One region of the Paenibacillus sp. FSL H7-0714 genome, then DNA from elsewhere that is predicted to be linked to it. Evidence: predicted binding sites of a transcription regulator. Region 1 holds the regulator's gene; each other region holds the start of a gene.
The links. The regulator Rex, encoded in region 1, represses fermentation and respiration genes when NADH is low (regulators of the CRP and FNR family bind a similar motif). The targets are predictions, from matches to a motif close to TTGTGAAATATTTCACAA.
Positions count from the first base shown of each region.

Region 1 (7,870 bases):
CGGGTATATGGTTCCTACGTCAAGCCCGGAACGCCGATACCTCCTTTTATAACTGGTCTAACGGGGATTACCGACGATGATGTAAAGGATGCACCTGAGCTGGATGAGATGATGATGGAGCTTGTCCCACTCTTGGATGATGTTGTGCTTGTAGGGCATAATGTCGCATTCGACTTCCATTTTTTGCAAAATGCTTTAGACCGATGTGGGTATTTACCATTTCAAGGGCGGATTTTAGATACGATTGATTTTCTGAAAATCTGCTTTCCTTCCCTCACATCCTATCAACTAGGATCAGTTAGTGCACATTTTGGAGTGACGCATGATCGTCCGCATCAGGCAGACAGTGATGCACTCGCAACTGCTCTTGTATTGCTGAAATGTCTGGAGGAGCTCTACGATTTGCCTCTGCTGACGATTCAGAGACTCTGTGAGCTGTTTACGGAAGAGGATAGTGATTTGGGTTGGTATTTTGATGGTCTGCTGCGTGAACGGGAAGCGGAGACGCTTCAGCCCGAAGGTGATCTGACTTTCTATCGTCAATTAGCGCTTGCTGTAGGAGACTGGAATGAATTAGCTCCACCTCGAGACGAGCATGCTGAGAATCCACTACACAATTTATCTTTTACAGATTATATGGATGAAGTAACGAAACGACTTAAAGAAACTTTGCCACAGTATGAAAGCCGAGAAGCTCAGGATATTATGATCAATGAGGTGATGACGGCACTTGCCGAAGACAAGCATCTATTGATCGAAGCAGGGACAGGAACCGGTAAATCCCTTGGTTATTTATTGCCTGCCATATACCAAAGCGTACGCACTAATGAAAAAGTCATGGTCAGCACTCATACTATTAATCTGCAGGATCAATTGCGTGAGCGTGATATTCCTTTGTTAACGCAGGTAGTTCCTTTTCCATTTAAAGCTGCAATTTTTAAGGGCAGAGGGCATTATTTGTGTCTTCGTAAGTTCGAACATAAAATTAATAAAAAAGACTTTATAAGTCCGAGGGAAGATGCGCTTACTGCGGCTCAGATGATCGTTTGGCTGACACAAAGTGAATCAGGAGATGACGAAGAGCTCAATCTAAGTGGACGTGGCGGAGATTTTTGGGAGACGGTGGCAAGCGATACCGATTCTTGTCTGGGTCGCTCGTGTCCTTGGTTCCGTAAGTGTTATTATCATCGGGCTAAGCATGAAGCTGGTATTGCAGACGTGGTCATTACGAACCACTCTAAGCTTTTCGCTGATGTTAAGGCTGGGCATCAACTACTTCCCGCTTATGAACATCTTGTAATAGATGAGGCCCATCATCTGGAGGACGTGGCTGGCAAGCATTTAGGCATGCATATGAAGCATTTCACGGTGGCACATACATTATCGCGTCTTTATAAGGATAGTCGAAATGGCCAACTTCCTACACTTCGCCAAATGCTTCAGTCATCAGGCAGTGAGGAAGCTTCTGAATGGAGCGGAGTGATCGATAGAATCTATCCGGACCTGCTTACCGTAAAAGAAACCTGGGATCTGCTTAGTGATAAACTATTCAGCCTCTTGCCGGAACGTAGCGATGCAGCGGCGGGAGAAGCCGGCCAGTTAGTCATGCGGCTACTTCCTACCCGTAAACCGAAAGATTGGGATGAATTGGTTGCTTTAGAGAATACTATGAATCTGACATTAAGCGAAATTATCCGTAAAGGTGATAAAATGCTTAATGAGATGCGAGATCAAGAAGGTCAATCTTCCTCAGATAGTCTAGTTACCGATATTAGCGGCTTATTTAAGGATTTAGCTTCGATACGTGAGCAAGTACGGTTTTTTATGGGATTAAATGATGAGAATGTAGTATATTGGCTGGAGGCGAATGGAAATTATCGCAGTAAATCGCTACAGCTGTATGCCGTTCCTGTTGATGTTAGTACTCAGCTTAAGGAGCTGTTTTTCGACAAGAAGAAAAGTATCGTGCTAACTTCGGCGACACTCTCTGTGGATAAATCTTTCCAGTTTATGATTGATAATCTCGGACTTAATGAAGCTGCGGAAGAGGGGCGTCTGATGACGTCACTCCTGCCTTCTCCCTTTAAGTATCGGGAGCAGGCGCTGTTAGTTATTCCGCGGGATTTCCCTAGTGTGAAGGGGAGTGTAGGCGATGCCCGATTTGTCGATACACTCGTACAGTCACTAGCAGAAGCAGCTATTACAACACGTGGGCGGATGCTTGTCCTGTTTACTTCTTACAAGATGCTACGCCAGGTTTACGATCCTCTGAAAGAGGCTCTAGCCTCACAAGAGATCACGGTGCTAGGTCAAGGCGTGGAGGGGGGCAGCCGTAGCAAGCTGATCCGCCGTTTTCAGGACAGTGCAGCTTCTGTACTGTTAGGAACAAGCAGCTTTTGGGAGGGTGTAGATATTCCAGGTGAAGCATTAACATGCTTGGCCATCGTGAGGCTCCCATTTCAACCGCCAAACCACCCCCTAGCGGAAGCGAAGTCTGAGTTATTACAAGCCCAGAAAAAGAATCCGTTCATGAAGTTGTCTGTTCCTCAGGCGGTTATTCGCTTCAAGCAAGGATTTGGGAGGCTGGTACGGACAGCGCAAGATCGGGGTATTGTTATTGTGTATGACACAAGGGTGATCGAATCTCACTATGGGAAGTATTTCCTCTATTCGTTGCCTGGCCCGAAAATGGAGCATATGCTTACGGATCAAATGGTTCCTCGTATAGCGGAGTGGTTGGAAGACGGAGGCGTTTCTTGAAAAGAACGTCATCGATCTTATTAATCACTCTACAAGGAAGGGCGGTATAAGAATACCGCTCTTCCTTGAGACGAGGTGCAGATATTTCGATAGGATTTGAACAGAATATCACTTAAATTAGGAGGTAAATTATGAAATCGGATAAAATATCAGAAGCCGTTGTTCGCAGACTTCCTGTGTACTTGCGTTTCTTGAATGATCTCCAGAAACGTGAAATATTAACCGTTTCCTCACAAGAACTAGGACAAAAACTTGATTTAAATCCTGCTCAAATTCGTAAAGATTTAGCTTATTTTGGAGACTTTGGTAGAAAAGGTATCGGGTATGACGTAACTTATCTTATTGAAAAAATCCGTCATATTCTGAAGCTGGATCAACAATTGAATGTGGCTTTAGTAGGTGCTGGTAACCTTGGACATGCATTATCTAATTACAATGCTTATCTGAAAGATACTATGAAGATTACCGCTATATTTGACTCCTATGCACCTAAGGTAGGGCGGAAAATCAACTCTCTTACCGTTCAACCGATGGAGGAGCTTGGTCAGACGGTTCGTGAGCAAGGTATTCGAATTGGGATAATTACTGTGCCTGATTCAGAAGCGCAGAATGTAGCAGATATTCTCATTGAGTCTGGCATTGAGGCGATTTTGAATTTTGCACCAGTGATTCTAAAAACACCATCGAATATCCGTGTTCATGCTGCCGATTTTACAACGGATTTGCAAAGCCTTGCTTATTATTTGAAAGACGGAAAGGAAGAAAGCGGAAATGAAGAGCAGTAAAACGATTATTAAGGGCGGGCGTTTTCTTATTCCGGGAACGGATGAGCCGGTTCTGAGCGGATATATGACTATTGAAGATGATTTGATCACTTACATAGGAAAAGAAGAACCTTTAATGGAAGATGATGTGCAAGTTGTTGATGGCAGTCGTCTGCTGTTTATGCCAGGTCTGGTAAACACACATGGCCATGCCGCAATGTCATTGCTTCGTGGTTATGGAGATGATTTAGCACTTCAGGTGTGGCTTCAAGAGAAGATGTGGCCGATGGAAGCGAAATTCACTGGAGAAGATGTATACTGGGGAACCTCCTTGTCGGTACTGGAAATGCTAAAAGGTGGTACTACAACCTTCTTGGATATGTATGATCATATGGATCGAGTAGCAGAGGTAGTCGAATTATCAGGCATCCGTTCCGTACTGATGAGAGGCGTAATCGGATTATGCCCAGAGGAAGTACAAAATCACAAGCTTGCGGAAGCGATTTCTTTTGCACGAAATTGGCATGGTAAGGCTGATGGTAGAATTACGACGATGATCTCGCCACACGCCCCATATACTTGCCCACCGGACTTCTTTGTTAAGTTTGTACAAGCGGCACATGATTTGGATTTACCGATGCATACCCATATGTCCGAGACCAAACGCGAAGTGGAGCAGAATGTGGTGGATTACGGACTTCGGCCTGTAGCGCATTTAGAGAAGCTTGGAATGTTCACACGTCCGTCTATTGTTGCACATGGCGTTCATTTGAATGATGAAGAGATCGAGATACTGGCTCGTCATGATGTAGGCGTGTCTCATAACCCAGGAAGTAATCTGAAACTGGCTAGTGGAGTGGCTCGGGTTACGGATCTTCTAAAGGCTGGTGTGAAGGTGTCACTGGGTACAGATGGTGCGGCAAGCAATAATAACCTGGATATGTTTGAAGAGATGCGTCTTGCAGCCCTCATCCATAAAGGTGTAAGTGGTGATCCGACGGCTGTCCCAGCTCCGGAAGCGCTGCGTATAGCTACAGAGTATGGCGCAAAGTCTATCTTTTTAAATGATGTGGGTAGACTCGCTGTTGGCATGAAAGCGGACTTTATCGCGATTGATATAGACCAGCCGCATTTGCTACCACACACAGATCTGTTGTCTCATGCTGTATACTCTGCCAGCGCCAAGGACGTTGAGCATGTATGGGTGAATGGTAAACAGGTTGTAAAACATGGAGAATGTGTAACGCTAGATGAGGAAGCAATCCGTCGTAAGGCGCAAGAATCATTTGATGGACTGCTTAAACGATAGTCTAAGATCATAACGAATAACTGAAAGGCTGTGACTTTCTGCGATTGCAAAGTTACAGCCTTTTGTGTTTCTGATAATTAGATCATTGAATTGGATATGAAACTTTGGATAAACACACAGGTGTGTTATATAATCAAAAAAGATATATTACTAGAAAGGGAGCTGTACCTTGAAGAAAAGGAAAAAATGGATCCTCCTGGGGTCAGTTCTGATTCTGCTCCTTCTGTTCGGACTTATCCAGTTCTATGCTTATATTATGAAAGATCAATGGAACGAGCGAGATATCGCTAAGGATGTCGCTAAAACCAGTGCTGGTCTGACAGAGGTAACCAAAGCGCAGAAATCCGTGTGGGATGATAATGCGGTGTACTGGGTCTTAACAGGGAAGAATGAAGCCGGGACCGAGTTGATGGTTTGGGTACGTTTTACTGTAGACGGGAAGTTTGCTGAAGGAACCGACGCAGTATATGCTGAAGAACTAAGTAAAGGGACCTCTGAAGCGAAAATGCGTAGCCTTATAAAAGCCGATCTTCCGGACATCAGCATTGAGCGGTTGTTGCCAGGAGTATATAACGGGGAGTATGCTTGGCAGCTTTTTTATAAACAAAGCGGTCGATATTATTATCAATTTTATCGGTTCTCAGATGGGGCTCGAATGGGTGAAGGTTACAGTTTACCTAGCCGCTAAATTAAACAAAAGCATTATAGGAGAAACAAGCGGACCATTTATGGTTCGCTTGTTTTTAAAATGACATATTATTTGATATACTATAAGTACACGAATTGTGATATACTATAAGAGTAGTTTTTATGTATTGGTATTTAAAGATTCATACGAAAAAAGGTCTGTTAGTTAAGAGTAACAGCCCTTTTTTTGTCGAATTAAATCAATAAATTTAATAAAATGGAAAGAATTAAAAAATAAAATTTTAAATATCTTCACACTTTTTTTCAATATAGTATATACACCTGTGATATACTACTGTTTGTAATTAGAACAGTGTTAGTAGAACGTCAGGCTCTGATGAGCTCTTAGCAGCTATGACTTTGGATCATTCTGTTTACATTTTTTCATCTTTGAGAGGAGGACGTTTCTTGAAATTACGTCTTGTACCTGTACTGATAACGTCTCTACTGTCGGCTATGCTATTATTCGGAGGATTCTTTTTATATCGTCAGTTTGCTTTACAGGAACCGCTCCAAAAGATTGTAACCGGATTTGAGGGAGTAAATACTTCACATATTAGTATTAACCGCGATGAGGTCACTTTGAAACTTGATTTGCAGCCGGGCACGAATTTACGTGATCTAGTATCGTATGTATCCAAAGAAGGAAAATCAGTGATTGAAGGACGTAAACTTAAACTCGATGTGGAGCAAAATTCAAGTGAACTATTGGATGATTACTGGGATAAAGCGATGTTCTCTGTAGCTGAAGCCATGGAGAGCCGTAAATATACGATTATACCTACAGAACTTGATAGATTGAAACAGCAAAATACGGAATTTAAAGATGTGATAGCATCTACTGATATCGACGACAACAATGTGTACGTAAGCTTGAGTAATGGAAAAGAAAGCAAATTTATTATTTTGCCGCGAAAACCTGCGACCTTGGGGGTATGGAATAATGCCTAAGTACCTTAAAGAAATTTTACTCGGATTTATTCCTGTGCTGTTTATTTTCATGGCTTTTTTAGGTATTAATATATTCCCGATTGTTATAGCAGCTGGAATGCTTACTGCATTACTTATAATTGCTCATTTGCGTGGCGGGCTTACGGTGAACGCTGGTGCGGGGAAGAAACGCCAGAAGGAAGGGCCTTCAAAGCTCACTTTTGAAGAAATTGGTGGGCAAGACAATGCGAAGCAAGAGCTTCGTGAGGCACTCGATTTTTTGATCCGGCACGAGGAGATTAGTAAATTTGGGATTCGTCCTTTGAAAGGGATTCTGCTCACTGGCCCTCCAGGAACAGGTAAGACCCTTATGGCCAGAGCAGCAGCGCATTATACAAACTCCGTATTCGTAGCTGCATCAGGTAGTGAATTTGTAGAAATGTATGTTGGTGTCGGGGCTGGTCGGATCCGCGATTTGTTCAAGGATGCTCGTAACCGTGCTGTTAAGGAGAACAAACAAAGTGCCATTATTTTTATTGATGAAATTGACGTAATTGGCGGTAAGCGCGAAGGCGGTCAGCAACGTGAATATGATCAGACCTTAAATCAGCTATTGACCGAGATGGATGGTATTTATAATAACGAAACTCCGCGTATTTTGCTGGTAGCTGCAACAAACCGGAAAGAAATGCTTGATTCAGCATTGTTACGTCCTGGACGCTTCGACCGTCATATTCAAGTGGACATGCCTGACAAAAAGGGCCGCAAATCGATTCTCGAATTGCATGCGAAGAATAAGCCACTTCATACAGAGGTGAGTCTCGACAAAATCGCTGAAGAAGCCTATGGCTTTTCCGGTGCTCAGCTTGAAAGTGTCATGAATGAGGCTGCGATTTATATGATGCGTGAGGACTTGACGAAAGTTGAGCAGCGGCATCTGTCGATGGCGATTGACAAGGTAATGATGGGTGAAAAAACGGATAGAGAAACAAATCATGAAGAGAAAAAGAGAGTCGCCATTCATGAATTGGGACATGCCATCATGGCAGAGCTCCTTCGTCCCGGAAGCGTTAGTCAGGTTACGCTGACTCCGCGTGGGCAAGCCCTTGGTTATGTGCGACATAATCCTCAGCAAGAGCAGTATTTGTACACCAAAGATTATCTCGAAGATCAGATTATGATTGCACTTGGTGGAGCAGCTGCTGAAGAAATGTATTATGGTGGACGAAGCACAGGTTCACGCGGTGATTTCGATCAGGCGCTGAATATTGTGGAAACGATGATGAAGTCAGGTTTAACTTCGCTGGGTATCGCTAAGCTGGAAATGGTTACCACTGAAGAGCTTATGAAGGAAAATAGTAAGATATTGGATGAACTGATGACACGCACTCGTGAGCACCTTGAAAAGCAACGAAATGTA
Region 1 covers NZ_JBBOPT010000001.1:4,948,946-4,956,815, reverse strand. Annotated here, with positions in the region: gene dinG (ATP-dependent DNA helicase DinG) at 1-2,760, shown strand, start outside; gene NST34_RS22120 (redox-sensing transcriptional repressor Rex) at 2,892-3,545, shown strand; gene NST34_RS22115 (amidohydrolase) at 3,532-4,833, shown strand; gene NST34_RS22110 (cell wall elongation regulator TseB-like domain-containing protein) at 5,003-5,521, shown strand; gene NST34_RS22105 (hypothetical protein) at 5,929-6,471, shown strand; gene NST34_RS22100 (AAA family ATPase) at 6,464-7,870, shown strand, end outside.

Region 2 (7,870 bases), 4.2 Mb from region 1:
TGTGATCGAAATTTTGCACTTTTGATCCCCAAGTGGCTTAATCCCGTGATAAATCGCATTTTCTACCAACGGCTGCAGCATGAAGCGAACGACTTGGCACTGAGCAAGCTTTTCATCATATCGAAGCTCGTAGTCCAGAATCTCCTCATATCGTACGCCTTGAATATGAAGATAACTCTCGACATGGTACAACTCCTGATCAAGCAGAATGTAGGGACTGCCTGTGCCAAGCCCTAATCGAAAATACGCGCTAAGCGCTTCCACCATCTCCACCACATTGTCTGCTCCATGTTCCGTTGCCATCCACTGGATCGTATCCAATGTGTTGTATAAAAAATGCGGCTTGATCTGCTCATGAATCAGTCTGAGTTCCATCTCCTTTCGGTCCTGCTCCACAGCGTATAATTGAACAAGCATGTCATTGAAGCTTCGCCCAAGATCGCCGATCTCATCCGAGCGCGTAACATCTGCTCGTATGGTTTGGTTGCCGTTCTGCACATTTTCCATTACCTGGCGAAGCGACTGAATTGGACGAATAATGGAAGAAGCAAGCAGCATCAGAAAGACGATAAACGCACTACCGATAAGAACGCCTACCAGCAATGCAGTCCGCTGGGTTTTGATCACCGCTAGCGATAGACTTGAATTCGGTACTTCGAGTACTAGCTTCCAGCCTTCCACATTTTGAATTGGAGCCTCAAATACACTCATGTTCTTCTTATCTGCTGCATCCTCCGCTCCATCTCCTTCACCCAGCTCTCTGCAATCGATGATAAGCTGGCCTGACTGGTCATATAGCATTACATCTTGAGCAATCTCCTTCATCTTCTTGACGGAGACGGCTGCGGCAATATAAGCTACTTCATCATTCACCGATGGATTCACGCGATAGAGAATGACGACGATTTCAACTGCATTCGCTTTGGATACGATCGGATTACTCACCACATAATTGGAATCTGAATTTAGCAGTTGTTTTCGATAGTAGGGTCGGTTTAGTATCGAAAAAGGCTTGTCCCTTGCTGACCAGGAATTTCCGTGAATATCCACCACGCGTATGGATTCGTACTCTACTTGCTTCTTCACCTCGAACTTATCGATCTCTTGCAGCAATTCATCTCGTGTCCACTGATGGTCCGAAGCTAGAGAAGCAAGCATGTCTATCTCTCCAATGCGCTGATTAAACCAATAATCAATCTGGTCGCTGCGTGCATTAACCACTTGCTGCGTTAAGTTCTTATTCAAAGGGACAACCGTATGGTTCATCTCCAAATATATTGTTACAAGCAATGCAACGAACAGCAGCAAGAAGCAGCCTCCTGCGATTAACGTAATTTTTAAGTGAATTGATTTCATTGTAATCATAGCCCTTCACAATATCCGTTTCTTACATGCCCGAAAAAGACAAAAAAACGCTAATCTGTGCAAATACATAATGCTGTACTAAATCTATAATAGGTCTTGTGCATATTTTCACATGAAATAACATTCATGTCTAGGCTAGAGATAAGGGATTTGCCTAGCAAATCTTCCTCTCCCTAGTGTATGTAACCAATTCACAACAGAATGAAGGAGATATTATGCGAACTCACACGAAAAAGCTGTTATCTATTCTACTAGTCCTCAGTCTTATGTTCACGCTTGCTGCCTGCGGCGGTAAAGATGCAGCACCCGCTGCAGATGCAAACGGAGTTCAAGTCTTTGAAGGAGTTGGGCAAGGTAAACATGGCGATATTAAAGTACAAGTTTCCTTATTAGATAACAAGATCACTGACATTAAAGTAACAGAGCATAAGGAAAATGAAGTACTTGCAGAACCTGTTTATACGCAGCTCAAGCAAGATGTCATGGCAACTAACAGCGCAAAAGTTGATGCCATTAGCGGATCTACGGTTACAAGCAAAGGATATCTCGAAGCCATTCAAGATGCAATTACGAAGTCTGGACTTACCCTTGTCGCTGGCGCTGCAGTCAGTGGAAACAAAGACAAAGAAGAAGCCGAGCAAACCTATGATGTTGTCGTCATCGGTGCCGGGGGTGCTGGCTTTAGTGCGGCTATCGAAGCGAACAGCGCTGGAGCTAATGTAGTTCTGCTCGAGAAAATGCCAGCTGTTGGCGGCAACACATTGATCTCCGGTGGTGAGATGAATGCGCCGGACAACTGGGTTGAACGTGCTCTAGGCATCACAGATGACACGGCTGAATTGTTCTATAATGATACGATGAAAGGCGGAGACAACCTCGGGGATCCAAAGATGGTTCGTATTCTTGCCGACAATGCTCTAACATCTGCCGAATGGCTGCGCGATGAGATCAAGGTAGAGTTCTTACCTGATCATCTGTTCCAATTTGGAGGCCATTCCAGAAAACGTGCGTTGATTCCTGTAGGTCATACAGGTGTTGAATTGATTACTAAGTTAAAAGCCAAAACAGACGCTGATCAAATCACGATCAAAACGAATATGAAAGCCGAAACCTTGCTGAAGGACGAAAGCGGCAAAATAACAGGTGTAACTGCGACTTCAGGTACTGGCGACAAGATCACATTCCATGCGAACAAAGGCGTCATCATCGCTACCGGTGGTTTTGGATCCAATGTAGAGATGCGTAAAAAATATAATCCTAAAATGGATGAAAAATATATGTCTACCGATACACCAGGATCTACAGGTGACGGTATCGTTATGGCAGAAACGATTGGCGCCAAACTGACAAACATGGAGAGTATTCAAACGTATCCAATCTGTAATCCTGAGACAGGTGTTATTTCCCTGGTTGCAGACTCCCGCTTCGATGGTGCGATCCTGATTAACCAAGAAGGCAAGCGCTTCGTTGAGGAATTAGAACGTCGTGACGTTATTTCTAAAGCAATTCTTGCCCAAACGGGCGGATATACGTATCAATTATGGAATCAAGGCATTGAGGATATTGGTAAAACGATCGAAGTTCATAAAGACGAATACGATCAACTCGTTAAACAAGGCTTGCTCTTTAAAGCCGATACGATTGAAGAGGCGGCTGATTTCTTTAAAATTGACGTGAACACTTTGAAAGAAACGATTAATAAAGTAAATGATTATGCGAAAACAGGTAAAGACCTTGATTTCAAACATCGCGGTGGATTGAAATCTCTTGAAAAAGGCCCTTACTACATTGAAAAAGCTGTACCATCCGTTCACCATACAATGGGCGGATTGGTGATCGACGAGAAGACTCGCGTATTGAATGAAAAAGGCGAAGTCATCCCTGGGCTGTTCGCTGCAGGTGAAGTAACAGGGGTCATTCATGGTGCAAACCGTCTTGGCGGTAATGCCATCGCTGATATCTTCACATTCGGCCGGATTGCAGGTAAACAAGTTGTAGCAGAGTAATCTTATGTTTGTGTAACTGCTCTATTAATAAGTTAGCCTTAAAAAAATGCAAGATAGTTTGTTGAGTGCAGGTTGACTGCTAACTTTCAAGCTGCCCTCTATGACATAGCAAACCGCCCTGTAAGCAACATTGCGAACAGGGCGGTTTTTTATGGTGGAGCCTAGGGGCTACGCTCGTCTAACTCTCTGCTATTTTATCGTTCTCCGTTAGTGGAATTAATATTGTCCAATTATTTAGTGTCTACTTGACAAGGGTTCCTCACCAACAAAGCTACCGACTCCACATGCACCGTATGCGGGAACATGTAACACTAGGATGTGGGCTGTTGCAATCCGCAGAAACCTTGATTTGACAGGCTTTTCAACAATGCTCATCCGTTCCGCGATGCTGATTTAGGTGCATTTCTGTTGATGTTTTACATCAATTTCACATCAATTTGTCCCTTACTGATGACCTCATCGCTGCCAGGATTCTTATTACTGCGAAAGTTAGTCTAAATAACTGTTTCTTTAATCATACCATTTATTGTATCTAGATATGTATTCTCCACTAATTGCTCTTTTTGAGATAAATTCGAGAAGGCTTCACTTTAAAGAATTTTCCTTAACAGCTTTGTTGCTCTATCGATCTCGGTGTGTATACTAATACTTCCCGTTGCCCCTTAATGTGGGGAGAAGGGACGTTACGCTTATCTAACCCCAACTGGCGCCAAGTACCAATCCAGACTCCATAACTGGATGCTATCTCCAAGTCTGCTGTTCTTAAATGCCTGGTTTTATGGGCTTTCGTAATTTAGGTTTAAAGTTAAATTAATGGGGTATTGAGAATAATATAAATCAATGAATTCTGACACAAATATGATACAAGCTAACCGCTCTACCCGATCGACTGTGATTGGTTTTCATTATTCTTAATTCAGAATACCGATATTCATCATCAATACTTGTATCTGATGAGAGCAAAGGTGCAGTATAGCTGTGATTCCTCACATGCGCAGAATATCTTTCCCAGAACGAATTGAAGTCCGCAATTTTGACGTAAGATAGGCATACATTGAATTTATTTCCTGAAGTATCATATGAAAAAATCTTATCCAAATGTTTGTTAATATTGCTTGTGTTTAAAGAATCAAGGTTCATTGCTTCAATAACAGTAAACGGTAGTCCGTCTTTTGACACGAATATATCTAGTTCACCAGAATCTTTGCCCGACGAAGAACTTCCACGCCTAGTTTGGTCTTTTATGGTATAACCGATAGCTCCAAGTATGTCACCGATATAGTCGTTACGCTCATCTTCATTTGCATCAGAATAATGCTTTCTTGCTTGTAAATTGGAACAAGCCAAAACTAGATTTTTGACAAAAGATTCTTGCGAGCCGAGATCTTTTGTAAAATTCATGGAAAGAGCTTTGTGGCTATTTCTTAACTTTATTACAAATACATTTCTTCCACTAATATCTACGTTTTCGTATTCTGCTTCGATTGCAAAGGATATAAGGTTCAGTGCAGTCGCAATGGGTTCTTTAGCTCTGTCTTTCGTCGTGGGACTTAATCCATCAACCGCGTAGTTGTTGATGAGCTTGGATACACCCATCACAATATACCCGTATTCTTCTGAGTTATCCAAGCAACGCAACATAAGCAATGCCAATTCATAAGGCTTCAACTCCATGCCTACACCGACTAAATTTTTTGATGATGTTGTACTTAACAACGTACTGATTGTGTCTCTATCAATCATTGTCCTTTAAACTCCTTAACGGAATTTTGTTTACCCCTGTCAACTTCAGTATTCTGCCAAGAGTAATTTTTTTTGGGATTGGATCAACTCCATTCTCCACCCACAGCTCACAGTCTTTATCGAAATCCAGTAGATCAATTTCGGTATCGTAGTACAAGATTATTTGTTGAAAATCTGAAGGCCTGGCAATAACGTAAATTTCTTGCCCTAATTTACGAACTCTAAAGATCGTATTTGCTATAAACTGAAGATTGTCTTTGTCAAACTCGTAATCATCATGTGCATACAAAAAGTTGACAATATTGATTCTTGAGCGATTAAGAATGTTCTTAACATAACTAAAGAGCTCAGCACTATTTGTAGATTGATGAATTTGGGCAGAGCCAAAAACGTTATTTGACAGCGCCCTGAGAAGTTCTTCTTCTGAAGCTATGCCCCACTGAGCAAGCAGTTCTTTTGAAATGCTGATTGTTTCGCTCTGGGCTGTATTTACAGCTGGATGAGATGCAAGGATATTCGCCAATTCATCTATATCAGCTACATTATATTTTTTTAAAACTTCATCATACTGTTCTGACTTTGCCATGCTTTCAGCAATTTCTTCATCGTCATAGAACCAATGAAGATTTTCTATAAGCTCTTTGAAACACTTACTCACTTTACTATCCTTGCGGTTATTCCTAATCCATGCGCATGTGTTTCTAAATGTTTCACGCAACTCGAAATTCTGCTTACTTATGGATTTATTATTGTTGCGAACATAAGCAGTGATTGCAGGGGCTACAGATTCAAGCGAAATTATTCGGTTTGGAGGCAATTCAAGCGCAATACCTCTAAACAACATTTTTTTTCTTATATCATTGTCTGAATACATAGCTGCGTCTTTAAGAATTTCATTTACACTGCCGTCGTCAGAAAAAATTTCGCTCACTCGCATAAATTCTCCATTTTGATTAGGCAATACAGCGTATTTGTCAAGTAAGTTTTCGTCCTCGCATATTCTGAAATGGTTTGCCAATTTTGAAACCCATTGAGCTACTTCTCTGTCATTTTGAAAGTCATATTTCTTTAGTACACTGCTAATAGAAGTACAGGAACTTAGATCTATACAAATCTTCTCTCTCCAAAACTTCAATGCGTCAGATAGCAGTTTTTCATTAACATGATGGACTCTGATGTATTGATTAAAGCAATCTGGATAAAGGTGTTCAGCGACTTCAACAAACTCATTTTGCTTTTCATTTTTGCCTGCACGAAGATTTATGATCGAGTTGTAAAATTCAAGTTTTGCTTCTTGGTTAATTTCGGCATGAATAAGCTCAGAAAAAACATTCTTCAAGTTAAGTTCTTGCAACCCTTGCAGACTTTCAATTGAAATACTACTATCAAGTAATCTAGTTCTGAAATCAATACCTGCTATTAAAGCTATATCTTTGTATGTGTCGCCGATATTGTTTTCGGCAAATATTTTGTCCAATGGTAAGAAATCCCCATATTGGTTAGGAAAAATGGATGGACTGTATCCTAATTCAGAAATGAAATTTCTAGAATTAAGATACAAAAGAATAATTAAATCGTTAAGCCATTTTATCGAGTTACAATCTAATCGATTACTCAGGGTTACTAAATTACCGCATCCTTCAACCTCTTTTATTAAGTCAATAATGCCAAAGTTGCGACACTCCACCCACAGCGAGTTGTACCAATGTTCGATTTCATCCTGTCGAGTCAACTTCGTGGGCATCAATCTATTTGACAACTCCCAGACTTTTCTTCTAAGTTCAGGAGTTTCATCACTCATAATGAAAATGCATGAGGTTCCCCAATCATCATAAAGAGAACAGGCATCACCCAAACTATTTCGAATGAAAGTAGTTGTTTTTACATGCTCTTTAATTGGCTGAACCAATACTCGCTCAACCCAATTTGAATCGAGCCAGTATTTTTCGGATTGTTCAGAAATCTTAACAATATTGTATAGGTCTTTGTAACTTTTTGTTGCAAAATAGTCGAGCATAGCGTTATATAGTTCTATTGCTTCTGTAATTCTGTTTCTGTTCTCATCTGAATCACCACCCGAACGCTCGGACTGAATCAAGGGAATGCCGTCACGAGGCTCTGTAGGATTAAATAATGGACTATTGACTACTACGGGAAATGAAAAATCATTCGTTCCCAACAAGGGGAAATCGCAAAATATTCGTGGCAACTCCTCATGCAGCCTAATCAAATGTTTTTCATTGTCGCTGTTTTTTTTGATTTCTACAGCGACTGACACTTTATCATTCGACTGCACAAAGACATACCTATTTTCACAGGTCGTTTTTCCTCCTTTGGAAGTTGAGATTTGCACCTCGGTAACATTAGCAGACACAAGTTCTACAGATACTTTTTCCCCTCTCCGGATTACTCTTTGATAATTATCCACACTAACGGTTATTGAACTTAACTCCGGCACAAATGCAAATACGTATGGAATAGAAATCAGAAGATTTTTTAAGCCTAATTTTGCCGTTTCTATACCTACTCTATCCAATTCGTAAACAAACCTTGTATTCATTTGACTCTCATTCACAGTACACTCTGTTCCGTTGTCCAGCATATCACAACTATCACTTATGGCATTCATTATTGCAGCTTTGTCTTGTCCAGTCCTGTCTAATACCGTCTCGAAGGAACGAGGGCTTTCATTCTCATCTTGTAAATATCCATGCACCTGCACTTTTTCAGAAAGCAAATGAGTCGTCAAGAAACCC
Region 2 covers NZ_JBBOPT010000001.1:780,655-788,524, reverse strand. Annotated here, with positions in the region: gene NST34_RS03530 (sensor histidine kinase) at 1-1,308, opposite strand, end outside; gene NST34_RS03525 (flavocytochrome c) at 1,581-3,371, shown strand; gene NST34_RS03520 (hypothetical protein) at 4,209-5,114, opposite strand; gene NST34_RS03515 (ATP-binding protein) at 5,107-7,870, opposite strand, start outside.
Region 2: a site for Rex is predicted at 1,462-1,479, ahead of NST34_RS03525 (flavocytochrome c). Genes of this name have one in related genera too.

Region 3 (7,870 bases), 260 kb from region 1:
AAGGAATTGTCCAAACTAATGAAGATCAGTCTTAGTCGGGGAAGGGAGCTGATCAGCCTTGAAGAAGAGCTGGAGCATGCAACGGCCTATATCAAGCTACAGCAGCACCGTTATGATTATGTATTTCAAGTTGTGATGAATATTCACCCGGATACGAAAAGCAACCTAATTCCAAAAATCACGCTGCAGCCATTAATAGAAAATGCTATTATTCATGGGGTTAAAAATATGGGTGAGGATGGTGAGATCACCATCACAGCAGTATGTGAGGATGAAACCGTTAGGATCTCTATTGAAGATAACGGCTATAAGTCTGTTGACTATGAAGCCATAGAAGCTGTATTGAATGATGAAAGCCCCAATCCCACTAGCGGTTATGGTATCCGCAATATTAACCAGCGTATTCATTTACATTTTGGCTCTGATTATGGCATCTGCTATACCCCTCGTACAGAAGGCGGAACGCTAGTAACAGTTAAGCTTCCGAAATCGGAGAATCAGGACTAAGGAAGGGGAGCATGCAGATATGTTCAATATATTGGTTGTGGATGACGAACCATTGATTTGTAAAGGATTGAGCAATTTATTAGCTTCATCCGGGCTGGATATTTCTAATATCTATACAGCTAATAGCGGATTTGAAGCACTAGACTGTATACGTATGGAGGAAATTGATCTGCTCGTTACGGACATACAGATGGGTGCGATGAGTGGAATTGATCTGATGCAGCATGCCAAACTAGCCAAACCATGGGTACAGACCATCGTGATTTCTGCTCATGAGACGTTTCAATATGCTCAAATGGCTGTTAGGCTCGGGGCAAAGGATTATTTAATCAAGCCTTTGAATAGTGAGCAGTTTTTGGATTCGGTCCGAAATGTGCTCCTTAAGATGGGGAAGCCCTCACCAGAACTAGATGTCTTCATGTCTGGAATTAACGAAAGCTTTCGACTGGAAGAGCCGCTGCCGGAATATAGCAAGCTCTTGAACGAATTGCTCATTGACCCTGGGGTTGTACTAGCTGAAGGAGATAACCTGCTGAAGCTGGATAACCTGAAGCTACAAGGGCCGTATTTTTCCGTCTTAAAACTTAAGGTACCACTGACTGGAGTAAACCAGGAGAAGCAGTATACTATTCGGGACAGACGGCTTCTTTGTTATGCTGCGCTGAACATTGCCAAAGAATTAATGGATCAGGAATGGAACTCGATAGCCTTTTATGCGCCGGATGGAGAAATTACGATCATTATTCAATGGGATGAAAAAAGCTATGAGGATTCTTCTGCCGGCCAAATCAACAGGCTAGATATACTTGGTCGCAGTCTTCATTTTAATATCCATAAGTATTTACATCTGAATGTGGTCATTGGCATTAGCCAGATTTTAAAGGGGCTTTCGTTTATGGCCGTGTTGAACCGTCAGGCCTCTAATGCAATTCTCTGGAATAATGAGCATAGTGACCATTACGTGTTTTATTATGGGGATTTCAACTGGAACAGTTACACGAGTGATCCTTCTGTAGAAGAACTTCATACGCATAGCAATCTGATCGTACAAAAAGCAAAAGAATATATTGACGAGAACTATGCTCAAAAAGGACTTACTATTCACGATGTGGCTAAAAAGAATCATGTTAGCCCCAATTATTTGAGCTACCTATTTAAGAAAAATACAGGTTATAACCTGTGGGAATATGTAATCAAGCTCCGGATGGAAGAAAGTCGGGAGATGATTTTGAATACCGATCTTCGCAGATACGAAATTGCGGAACGTGTGGGTTATGAATCGCCCGAGCATTTTAGTAAAATTTTCAAAAAATATTATGGGATTAGCCCCAGCGAATTGAAGAAGTAAAAACACTCATGACTTCGGTAGATATAGACATGTTCAGTACAACCCTCATTTCCTACAATTTAAGGTAGGAAGCATTTTGCGAAAAATGCTGATAGAACAATGGAATGAGGGAGCCTGATGAATCAAACCGCAGTAGTAACCGAAAACCCGGCGACGCTGAAGGGGACACCGTACAAGCAAAACCGCTGGAAGAAAAACTTTTGGGGATATATGTTCCTCGTACCTGCCGTAATTATTTTTATTATGTTCTTGTGGGTTCCAATTTTTAAAGGCTTACTGTACAGCTTCTACCATGTTGATTTTGTGAAAGGTAATAGCTTTGTAGGCTTTGAGAACTACAGTAGAGCACTTAGTGATCCAGATGTTTTGACCGCATTAAAGAACACTGGGTATTACATGTTTCTATGTCTTATTATTGGTTTTTGGGTTCCGATTGCTTTTGCCATCATGATCTCGGAGCTGAGAAAGTTTGGGGGCTTTGTACGTGTAGCGGCTTACCTTCCTTTCGTAATGCCTGGTGTGGTTCTCTATGGACTGTGGAGATGGCTTTATGATCCGGTGGGCCCGATTAATGCGTTACTAGGCACAATGGGTGTGGATCAGGTTGCCTTCTTAACAGATACAAGATGGTCGATGATTTCCCTTGTGTTTATGGAAACATGGCAGCAGTTCGGATCAGGGATGCTAATATACTTAGCTGCTGTACTCAGCATTCCAAGAGATTGGTATGAAGCCGCTGAGATTGATGGAGCAGGTATATGGGCACGTATAAAGTACATCACATTGCCTTCACTGCGTAATTTGATCTTTTTGATGCTGATCCTGCAAATTATTGGTACTTCACAAGGGTATCAGTCACAGATGGCGCTGCTTGATGGCGGGCCAAATAATACTACGCTTACCTATGCGCTGTTGATCGTGAAATATGCATTTACAAGACTCGATTATGGAACAGCTACTGCGCTTGGCATGTTAATGTTCATTGTCCTAGGTGGTTTGGGCATTTTACAGTTCAAGCTTAACAAGGAGGACTACTAAGATGAAGAGCGCAGATAGAGGAATTCTTTCAGAACACGATTTGAAAAAAAAAAGTAATAAGATCGTTTATGGTTTGATGTGCGTCGTTATTTTGGTTATGGTTTTTAGCATGCTGTACCCGATTTGTATGACGTTATTCAACGGGTTGAAGTCGAATCAAGAAGTGAATTCATTCCCGCCGCATTTTTTCCCTCAGGAATGGCACTTCAGTAATCTTAAAGATGCGATGAATTACATTGATCTACCCATGTTCCTTAGAAACACCATTTATATCTTTTTAGGGAATATGGTCGTGACGCTTGTCGTATTGGGAATGTCGGCTTTTAGTATTTCTCGTATGAATGTTCCTTACAAAAGAGCTATTTACTTCTTCTTCCTGATGACATTGTTTATTCCGGCGACCAGTTACATGATCCCGAACTTTGTCAATTTGAAAGAGCTCGGATTGCTGAATCAGTATGCGGCCTTCTGGTTGCCAGCGGGAGCGAACACGTTCTACTTTCTATTGTTAAAGAACTTTTTTGACGGGATTCATCCAGAAATCTTTGAAGCAGCACGAATTGATGGGGCCTCTGAGCCGAGAAGCTTTTTCTCCATTGCCGTGCCACTATCCATTCCGATTTTTGCTACATTAGCGATCTTTATCTTTTCTACTGCATGGAATGACTGGTTCTGGCCATCTCTGGTTATGCACAGTGAAGAGAAATATACGCTTGCGACAGCCATTTATAAATACGTTATTAATGTGAAGGCACTCAATACTAATATTAAATTTGCAATCCTGTTTATAGTATCCTTGCCTCCAATCATTGTCTTCTTGATTTTCCAGAAATTCATTATGCGTGGGGTTGCTTTGTCGGCAGTGAAGGGATAAGCAATTATCGACGAATTTAACCATGGATCGTAAACATGCACATGAAAGGAATATAAATGCACCTCGTTTGTAAACGGTTTCTAATTTATGATCGATATGTAAGATAATTATGAATTGAAAAGGGGAGTTTCAATGCGTAAGTACTCTAGCGTTCTACTAAGCGTACTTGTAGCCGGATCGTTGCTATCTGCTTGCAGCGGCAACAATAACGGAAACACAGCGGGGAACAAAGGCGGGGAAGCATCTGCTGCGCCAACAAATGCGGTAACGGATAATACAGCAACCGCTACAGATGCACCAGTGGATGACATTACTCAAAGAAAAGTGACGATCAAGATTCACTATCCAACACCTGACTTAACTGAAATAAGAGCACAGGAAGACGACAAAATCAAACGTTTCCAAGAGGTATATCCGAACGTAGAAATCGTTAAAGACGACTGGCAGTACAATGTAAGTGAAATCGGAATTAAGATGGCTGCGAATGAAGCACCAACCTTCTTTAATACTTTTGCTACAGAAGCTAAATTCCTGGTTGAAAAGGGCTGGGTTGCTGACATCACAGATTTATGGAACAAATATGAATTTAAAGATCAAATTAACACAGTGCTTCAAAATCAATTTATCATCGACGGCAAAGTTTTCGGAGTAACACAAAAAGGTTATGTAACAACCACTATGATCAACAAAAAAATGCTGGATGAAAAAGGCGTAGCCATTCCGCCTATGGATTGGACTTGGGATGATATGCTGAATACGGCTAAAGGTGTAGCTGATGCCAAAAAAGGAATTTCCGGTATTGCTCCAATGGGTAAGGGGAACGAAGCAGGTTGGAACTGGACCAACTTCCTGTTTGAAGCTGGCGGAGAGATTCAAAAGATTGAAGGCGGTAAGGTTATAGCTACATTTAATTCCGATGCTGGCATTAAAGCACTGGATTTCTACAAGAAACTTAGATGGGAAGCTAACGCGATTCCTCAGGACTGGGCACTTGGTTGGGGGGATGCTGTAGGTGCGTTCCAACAAAGTCGTACAGCAATGGTAATGGCCGGATCTGATGGCGTTATCGAGCAAGCGTTGAACCAAGGTGGACTGAAACCTGAGGATGTGCTTACGTATCCTATGCCAGCTATGGAAAAAGGCGGAAAGCACACAGGGGTACTTGGTGGTGACTATCTAGTAATTAATCCAAATGCTACGCCAGATGAACAAGAAATGGCATTCCGCTACATTACTTTTGATTATTTCTCTGACAAAGGTTTGGAAGCACTGGATGCAATTCTTCAACAACGTACAACCGATGGCAAATATTTTATCCCGCCGCTCTTAGACTACTACTCAGCTGATTCTGAGTTTGGTAAGAAGACCAAAGCGGTTTATGACAAGTACACAAATGTATACCAATATAGCCCTGACATTATGGGACTTTTGGATGGTAAACCTGAAGCTCAATACAACACACAGGACTATTACGCAACCATGTCCAATGTTATTCAAGAGCTGTTCTCCAAAAAAGGAACGGATTCCAAGAGCCAGTTAGAAGCAGCAGCTAAAACAGTGCAAGAGAAATTCTTTGATACGATTAAAGCGGAATAGTTTAATGCAAAAACCGGCCCCTTTGGGGTCGTTTTTTTGTTGTGAAGATTTATAAATTTATAAATCTTCAGAATTAGTGATAATCAATTGGAAATTATGGCGGTGTAGAAAAATCGTAATTGACTGTGATGAAGAGAATACATTTTTGTGTACTGATTTTAGATATATGGAATAAAAAGGAGCTAAAATTTTGCTTATTAAAGTATAATTCTAAGATTTAAAGGGTTTTATAACACATAATATGGTAAAAAGACTATAATATGATCGAATGAAAGCGCTTTGAAAACAAATCAAAAAAACTTTATACTTTGTGAAAGATTTCACTATACAAGGTGGAAATCATGTGATAAGATAAATGTGTAGAGAAAAACAACTAAAAATTGACAGGAGGACGAGGGAGATGGCAGTTAAGAACGAAGTCGCCGCCCAAGTTAAACAAGTTACCGCTGAAGAGTATATTCAGAATTTAGTGGATAAAGCAAAAAAAGCGCATGAGGCGTTCATGGCGCTAGACCAAGAGCAAGTTGACACAATCGTTCATGCAATGGCGTTGGCTGGACTCGACAAACATATGTACCTCGCAAAATTGGCCGTAGAAGAAACTGGACGCGGCGTATACGAAGACAAAATTACGAAGAACATCTTCTCAACTGAATATATCTGGCACGGAATTAAATACGATAAAACAGTAGGCGTTATTGAAGACAACGCTTATGATAGCTTCCAAAAAATTGCTGAACCCGTCGGAATTGTTATGGGTATCACACCGGTAACCAACCCTACATCCACCACGATGTTTAAAGCGTTGATTTCGATTAAGACACGGAACCCTATTATATTCGGTTTCCACCCATCTGCGCAAGAGTGTAGTGCAGCTGCTGCAAAAATTCTTCATGATGCTGCCGTGAAAGCTGGCGCTCCTGAGAACTGTATCCAATGGATTGAAATGCCAACAATGGACAAGACAAACGCATTGATGAACAACCCAGACGTTGCTCTTATCTTGGCAACTGGTGGTTCTGCAATGGTAAAAGCAGCTTACAGCTGTGGTAAACCAGCACTTGGCGTAGGCCCTGGTAACGTACCTGCTTTCATTGAAAAGAGCGCGGATATTGATCAAGCCGTAACGGACATCATTCTTTCTAAAACATTTGATAATGGTATGATCTGTGCTTCCGAGCAAGCTGTTATTATCGAAGAACCAATCTTCGATCAAGTGAAGAAGAAAATGATTGCTAATGGATGCTACTTTGTGAATAAAGAAGAAGCTGCCAAACTGACTAGTGGAGCAATGAATGTAGATAAATGTGCGGTTAACCCAGCAATCGTAGGTCAATCCGCAGTGAAAATTGCTGAAATGTGTGGCATTCAAGTCCCTGCCGGCACAAAGATTCTGGTAGCAGAACTTGAAGGTGTAGGCACTAAATATCCACTTTCCGCTGAAAAATTAAGCCCGGTTCTTGCTTGCTACAAAGTTAAAAATGCAGATCAAGGTATCGAACGCGCAGCTCAAATTGTTGAATTTGGTGGTATGGGACATAGCTCGGCTATCCACTCCAACAACGAAGAAGTAATCATGAAGTTCTCTAACCGTCTGCAAACAGGACGTATTCTCGTTAACTCGCCTTCCACACATGGTGCGATCGGCGATATCTATAACACTAATATCCCTTCGTTGACTCTGGGTTGTGGATCTTATGGTCGTAACTCCGTGTCGCAAAACGTTACAGCAATCAATTTGATCAACGTGAAAAGGGTGAATCGTCGTACCGTGAATATGCAATGGTTTAAAGTACCTGACAAGATCTATTTCGAAAAAGGCGCTACTCAGTACCTGACCAAAATGCCTGATATCACACGTGTCGCAATTATCACTGACCCAATGATGGTTAAGCTTGGATATGTTGAAAGAGTTGAACATTACCTGCGTCAACGTCAAACTCCTGTAGCTATCGAAGTGTTCTCTGAAGTTGAACCAGATCCATCGACAACTACAGTTGAAAAAGGTACTGCAATGATGAACAGATTCCAACCGGACTGCATTATCGCACTTGGCGGCGGTTCCCCAATGGATGCTGCAAAAGGAATGTGGTTATTCTATGAACATCCAGACGCAGACTTTAATGGTCTGAAACAAAAATTCATGGATATCCGTAAACGGGTATACAAATTCCCTAAACTTGGTAACAAAGCTAAGTTTGTAGCGATTCCAACTACTTCGGGTACAGGTTCGGAAGTAACATCTTTCGCAGTTATTACCGATAAAACAACTGAACAGCACACCAAATATCCTTTGGCTGACTACGAGTTAACTCCAGATGTGGCTATCATTGATCCAGAGTTCGTATACAGCTTGCCAAAAACTGCAGTTGCTGATACAGGTATGGACGTATTGACACATGCTATCGAAGCTTATGTATCTGTTATGGCGAGTGACTATACTGATGGTCTAGCTATTAAAGCGATTCAACTGGTATTCCAATACCTTGAAAAATCAGCGCTGGAAG
Region 3 covers NZ_JBBOPT010000001.1:5,213,673-5,221,542, reverse strand. Annotated here, with positions in the region: gene NST34_RS23395 (cache domain-containing sensor histidine kinase) at 1-507, shown strand, start outside; gene NST34_RS23390 (response regulator) at 527-1,855, shown strand; gene NST34_RS23385 (carbohydrate ABC transporter permease) at 1,973-2,893, shown strand; gene NST34_RS23380 (carbohydrate ABC transporter permease) at 2,895-3,767, shown strand; gene NST34_RS23375 (ABC transporter substrate-binding protein) at 3,900-5,363, shown strand; gene adhE (bifunctional acetaldehyde-CoA/alcohol dehydrogenase) at 5,764-7,870, shown strand, end outside.
Region 3: a site for Rex is predicted at 5,672-5,689, ahead of adhE (bifunctional acetaldehyde-CoA/alcohol dehydrogenase). Genes of this name have one in related genera too.